2 linked regions of the Tolumonas auensis DSM 9187 genome follow. The protein of the gene in region 1 interacts with the protein of each later gene in a pairwise test. Links are inferred from orthologs where the notes say so. Each region holds a gene or a part of one and is shown in the gene's direction. Other genes may lie near its edges. The genes, in order: ycfP and tpx.

Region 1 (3,314 bases):
TCATCAGAAGTAAATCATTCTGATGCAGCAAATGGTAACACTTCCTGTCTGCCTATATATAGAATAGTCACAAGAAATCATGTCTTAATTATAAGCGGGGATGTAATGGGTCCTTTGATGTTAGATGTTCAGGGTTGTGAACTGGACGCAGAAGAACGGGAAATACTGAGACATCCGACTGTGGGTGGGGTGATCTTATTCGGCCGTAATTATCATGACCGGTCACAATTATCCGCGTTGGTAAAGACGATCCGTCAGGCAGCAAATAAACCATTGCTGATTGCAGTTGATCATGAAGGCGGACGGGTTCAACGTTTCCGGAATGGTTTTTCCCGGATTCCACCTATGGGGATATTACATAAGGCTAGGAATCAGGCTACAGACTTAGCGACAGAGTGCGGTTGGCTGATGGCCGCTGAATTGCTGGCACATGATATTGATCTGAGTTTTGCGCCTGTGCTGGATTTAGAGCGGGGCAGCAATGTGATTGGTGATCGTAGTTTCAGTAGCGATCCGGAGCAGGTTATCCAGCTTGCTTCTGCTTTTATTGATGGTATGCACCAGGCAGGCATGAAGGCGACAGGTAAACATTTTCCTGGTCATGGCAGTGTCAGAGCGGATTCACATTTGGAAAGCCCACGCGACAATCGTTCCTGGGAAGAAATTGAAGCAACTGATCTGGTGCCTTTCCGGGAGTTAATTCCTGCCGGGAAATTGGATGCCATCATGCCGGCACACGTTATTTATACCGAATTGGATGATCAACCGGCCGGTTTCTCGCGCTTCTGGTTACAGGAAGTGTTACGGGGAAAATATGGTTTCAATGGTATTATCTTCAGTGATGATCTGACCATGGAAGGTGCGGCTGTTGCCGGCGGTTATCCTGAACGCGCACAGGCTGCCCTCAATGCCGGTTGTGACATGCTGCTTGCCTGTAATAACAGAGCGGGTGCAGTGGCTATTCTGGATGGGTTGCAAAATCCGCCGGCAAGCCGGGCAGAATCATTACTCAGCACAAATAATGGTGACTGGTCTCGTTTAACGTCGACATCCCGCTGGAAAAACACGCAGAACAGAGTGCAGATTTTTACCGAAGAGTTTGTTAATTAACATCATATTTTGATCTTAAGCAGCCTTTCGAGGCTTGGCAGTGACCGCTTAGCGTAAGACCTGCTATGGTGGATCCCTGACAAGGTTGTTGATTGAGGGATCCATCATGATTATTTATCTGCACGGCTTTGACGCCACCAGCCCTGGCAATTTTGAAAAAATAATGCAACTTCGCTTTATCGATCCTGATGTCCGCCTGGTGAGTTACAGCACTATCCATCCTCGTCAGGATATGAGTGATTTATTGAAAGAAGTACATCGCCATATCACGACATCTGATGATCCGGCTCCGCTGATTTGTGGCGTGGGTCTTGGGGGGTACTGGAGTGAGCGTATTGGTTTTTTATGTGGTATCCGGCAAGTACTGATTAATCCTAATCTTTCCCCTGAAAAGAATATGCAGGGCAGGATTGAAAGACCGGAAGAATACACAGATATTGCATCTAAATGTGTAACTGAATTCCGTAAAAAAAATGCAGGAAAGTGCATTTGTATCCTTTCTGTTAACGATGAAGTCATGGATAATAGATGCATTGCAGATACATTGAAAGATTATTACGACATTATATGGGATGAGAAACAAACCCATAAATTCAAGGATCTGTCAGCTCACTTGCAACAAATCAAAGCATTTAAAGATGCAGGCTTAAGCAAGTGATTTTTGAGGACGTATAACGCATCCTTAACATAAGTAATGAAAAAGGTATTTCTGGTATGACCAAAATTGTCATTATTGGCGGTGGAGCCGGTGGCCTGGAGTTGGCCACTCGTATGGGGCGTAAATTGGGTAAAAATGGTAAGGCTCAGATCACGCTGGTTGATCGTAACCGTACCCATTTATGGAAACCATTACTGCACGAAGTAGCTGCCGGCTCGCTTGATGCAGGGGTTGATGCATTGAGCTATCAATCTCAGGCACGCCACAATGCATTTGAATTCCAGTTAGGCACATTGACCGATATCAAACGTCAGGAAAAACGTGTTGTTCTGGCACCTATTTATGGTGAGAAGGGCGAAGAAGTTCTAGGTGAACGTGAAATCGAGTATGACTATCTGGTGATTGCACTGGGTTCTGTTTCTAATGATTTCAATACGCCGGGTGTTCGTGATAATTGTATTTTCCTGGATAGCCCGGATCAGGCGTTCCGTTTCCATAATATTCTGATGGATAAATTCCTGCGTTTTGCGGGTTCCCGTACCACCAGCAATACTGATATTCCTCAGGAAGGTAGCATCAAGATTGCTATCGTAGGTGCTGGTGCAACCGGCATCGAACTTTCTGCCGAATTATATAATGCAGTAGAAGAGCTGACGGCATATGGTTATAAAAACCTGTCCCGCCGTAGCCTGAATGTGACCGTTGTTGAAGCTGGTCCTCGTATTCTGCCTGCTTTGCCGGAGCGTATTTCTGCTGCTGCTCATCATGAATTGACAGAGCTGGGAGTGGATATCCGTACCGCAACTTTTGTCAGCGAAGCGACGGATAAAGGCCTGATGACTAAAGACGGTGAGCTGATTGAAGCTGACCTGATGGTATGGGCTGCCGGTGTGAAAGCACCTGATTTCATGAAAGAAATCGGTGGTCTGGAAACGAACCGTGCCAACCAGCTGGTTGTGAAAGGTACTTTGCAGACGACAGTTGATGATCATATCTACGCGATCGGTGACTGTGCTGCCTGTGCGATGGAAGATGGCAAACTGGTTCCGCCTCGTGCCCAGTCTGCACACCAGATGGCAACACAGTGCATGAAGAATATTCTGGCACAGATCAATGGTGGTGAACTGAAACCTTATCAGTATGTTGATTACGGCTCACTGGTTTCCCTGAGTAATTTCTCTACCGTTGGTAGCTTAATGGGTAACCTGATGCGTGGATCAATGATGATTGAAGGCCGTATTGCACGCATGATGTATATCTCTCTGTATCGTATGCATCAGGTTGCGCTGTATGGTTATGTGAAAACAGGTTTGATCATGCTGGTTGGTCAGCTGAACCGTATTTTACGTCCACGCCTGAAGTTGCATTGATTCAGTTTTTGATAAAAGAGAGCCGGCTGAGATGCCGGCTTTTTGTTTTTACTGTTTTCAGCTATAAAAAAACGCCGCATTAAGCGACGTCTCTTTAATTATCAATTCAGCTTATTTAGCTTCACCGATTGGCAGTACGGTACGACCGAATTTTTCGTTCAGTACTTCAGCCATTG
Region 2 (3,290 bases), 970 kb from region 1 along the record:
AACTCGATGCCAACATGGGCACCGAGCAAGAGCTGCATACGCTGGTAGAACAGGCGCACAAACGCGGCATCCGTATATTGTTTGATGTGGTAATGAATCATGTGGGGTATGCGACATTGGCTGACATGCAGGAATTTCAGTTCGGCGCACTGCATCTGAAAGCCGATGAACAAAAGCAACTGCTCGGTGAACGCTGGACCAACTGGCAACCCGGCAAAGGCGAAAACTGGCACAGCTTCAACAACTTCATCAATTTCAGTGAGGGTACTGCCTGGGAAAACTGGTGGGGCAAAAAATGGATCCGCTCCGGCATCGGGAATTACGATAACCCCGGTTATGACGATCTGACCATGTCACTTGCCTTCCTGCCTGATGTGAAAACCGAAGCCACCCAGGCCAGCGGGTTACCTAATTTCTATCGTTATAAAAAGGATACCAACGCCAAAGAAATTGCCGGCTACGCGCCACGGGATTACATCACGCATTGGCTGAGTCAGTGGGTGCGCGACTATGGCATCGATGGTTTTCGCGTTGACACTGCCAAACATGTCGAAAAACCAGCCTGGGATCAGTTAAAGACCCAAGCCACCCAGGCATTAGCGGAATGGAAAAAAGCGCACCCGCAGGAAGCACTGGATAACGCGCCATTCTGGATGACCGGCGAATCGTGGGGACATGGCGTCATGAAGAGCGATTATTTTCAGCATGGTTTTGACAGCATGATCAATTTTGATTTTCAGGATCAGGCAAAACAGTCGTTGGAATGCTACGCCAACATTGATGGCACTTATCGTCAGATGGCAGAAAAGCTACAAGACATGAATGTGCTGAGTTATCTCTCGTCACACGATACCCGACTGTTCTTCCATGACGATGCGAAAAACGACATAGCAAAACAGAAACTGGCTGGCAGCCTGTTATTGCTGGCGCCCGGAGCCGTGCAGATCTACTACGGTGATGAAAGTGGCCGCCAGTTTGGTGCGACCGGTTCTGATCCGATACAAGGCACCCGTTCAGATATGAACTGGAATGAGCTGAAAGATGACAAAGCTGCATTGCTCACCCACTGGCAGAAAATCAGTCAGTTCCGCGCCCGTCATCCGGCAATCGGTGCCGGTCAGCAAACTACGCTGCCAGCCAGCGGTTATTACGCCTTTAGCCGTCAGTACCAGCAAGATAAGGTAATGGTGGTGTGGGGCGGCACGCCGGCTCATTGATCTTTGTTGTCCAACCGATGACGGCCCTACTGTGGCCGTCATTTTTTCTGCTCCTGAATTTCCGGCGTTTCATTTAAAACCAAATATACTTGTTGAATATCTGTTAAATCGGTTACATTTAGTTGTTAGCAATTATATTGCGCACAATCAATAATCCCTACATGCAAGGAGATAGTGACATGGCAACTGTAACTCTGGCTGGTAACCCGGTAACTGTTAACGGCGACTTCCCGAAAGCCGGTACAACCGCCAAGCCTTTTTCACTGGTCAACAAAGAACTGGCTGATGTCACCCTGGCCTCTTTCGCTGGCAAACGTAAAGTGCTGAACATCTTCCCAAGCGTGGACACCTCCGTGTGTGCGGCATCTGTGCGCCACTTCAATGAAGCTGCCGGCAAGCTGGAAAACACCGTAGTGCTGTGTATTTCTGCTGATCTGCCATTTGCTCTGGCGCGTTTTTGCGGTGCGGAAGGTCTGGATAATGTAATCACGCTGTCTACCCTGCGTGGCGCAGAATTCAAACAGGCTTATGGTGTGGATATCGCTGACGGCGTTCTGGCCGGCCTGACGGCCCGTGCAGTAGTGGTGCTGGATGAAGCAGATAAAGTGCTGCACGCCGAGCTGGTTGATGAAATCACCCATGAACCCAATTACGATGCAGCACTGAAAGCGCTGGCTTAAAACCGATAACCTACTGGCACCATGATGCTGTGTCAGTAGGTATATTCTGACTCGCTGTAAAGTTAAAGCGCTTAATGACCACTTCTACTTCCTGACCATCCGTCGGTGCCAGACCCTGTCGTAACCATAAGTTGATATGCAGCGGCATCGTTATCTGCGGGATCGCTTTCCTGTAGTTTTTGGGTGCGAATTGCCAGCTGGCAATGTTGTCACTGAGTGCAGGTTCATCACTGCCGTTATCATTGAACATCTGGAAGCAAACCGCATTACTACGCCAGCTGTAACGCTGGATCGTGTCTGTTCCGGTTGGCAGCACAGCAAAGCTCTGCGTATTTAATGGCAGCGTTGACGACGCAGGATAGACCGTAAAATTGCCGAGTGGTGCCGCAGCATCACCCCATCTGGACATTTCAATATCGATTTCATTCTGACCATCCGGCCCTGCATAATGAAACAGCCCCAGTACTACATTGGCATCCAGCTGATCAAGCTGACCGCTGACACGCCATTCATAATTACCAAAGCCTTTATTGGTCAGCTGATACACTTCCGCGCTGTACCAGGTGCCGTTCAGATAAGAGATCTTTAAATGTAACTGGCCGAGTTCATCAACCCACGCGTTATCTTCACTCCAGTTATTCGGGCCCGGTGCCGCAATGCCGTTTTTTACCTCCCATTGCTCACCGGCAAACGTCAGTGTTTTCGCAACTACGTTCCCCGCCGAACAACACAACCCGGCAAACAGCCCTAACCATCGGTATTTTTTTTCTATCAGCATTCTTATTGCCTCCGTGCATTGTCGTGAAATATGAAATTATCCGGCCATCTCATCAGAATATATTGCGGATATGCGACCAGACATTGTTTCTGGTGTAATGAAAACGAACCGATACCGATAAGCCTTCAATAACCTGTACCGGCATGTGCTCCAGTTTTAACACTACTTTTAATGCTGCTTTGTTGTTATCAAACGGGCCAGCCAGTTGTGCCGGTACCCGCTCGGTAATTTTAGTGGGTTCACTCACCGTCGCCGCTATCGTTTCACCGCCGGGCAATGTCACTGTGGCCTGTTGTCCGATACCGGAAAATTGCCCGTCAGAGGGGGTTAAATAGGCGACCACTACAGGTTGAGAACGAATGGCATACAACATTAACGGTTCACCGCTACGGACCGTCATCCCCCGCTGTACCAGTACATCTTTTACCTCTCCATCCATCGGGGCTACAACCTGCAACTCCGATTGTCTGGCTTTCAGAAGTTGTAAACGTAATTTGAGCTCATTCAGATACTGCGCCGCACTACCGCTGATCTTATCCTGATTCAGGGCGTACAGATTGCGGTTACTTTCCAGCAATAACAATTCGGCATTCATCTTCAGCTGACTAACATTGG

What was found.
Region 2: the proteins of ycfP (region 1) and tpx interact in binary tests that used the Escherichia coli proteins (3 or more experiments, as listed by UniProt). The link is inferred for Tolumonas auensis DSM 9187 from one-to-one orthologs.

Annotation. Positions count from the first base shown.
Region 1 is NC_012691.1:1,704,549-1,707,862, reverse strand. Bases 11-2,992 are described here. They hold ycfP (alpha/beta hydrolase YcfP), read left to right. Parts: upstream 11-1,216; coding sequence 1,217-1,768; downstream 1,769-2,992. Other genes in these bases: TOLA_RS07840 (NAD(P)/FAD-dependent oxidoreductase), read left to right, coding at 1,825-2,992; nagZ (beta-N-acetylhexosaminidase), read left to right, coding at 118-1,110. In the rest of the region: more of TOLA_RS07840, read left to right, coding at 2,993-3,138; satP (acetate uptake transporter), read right to left, coding at 3,250-3,314.
Region 2 is NC_012691.1:731,833-735,122, reverse strand. The notes cover bases 189-3,146. They hold tpx (thiol peroxidase), read left to right. Parts: upstream 189-1,396; coding sequence 1,397-1,897; downstream 1,898-3,146. Other genes in these bases: TOLA_RS03330 (HlyD family secretion protein), read right to left, coding at 2,728-3,146; TOLA_RS03335 (LamG domain-containing protein), read right to left, coding at 1,908-2,675; TOLA_RS03345 (alpha-amylase), read left to right, coding at 189-1,217. In the rest of the region: more of TOLA_RS03345, read left to right, coding at 1-188; more of TOLA_RS03330, read right to left, coding at 3,147-3,290. UniProt on the Escherichia coli protein: Thiol-specific peroxidase that catalyzes the reduction of hydrogen peroxide and organic hydroperoxides to water and alcohols, respectively. Plays a role in cell protection against oxidative stress by detoxifying peroxides.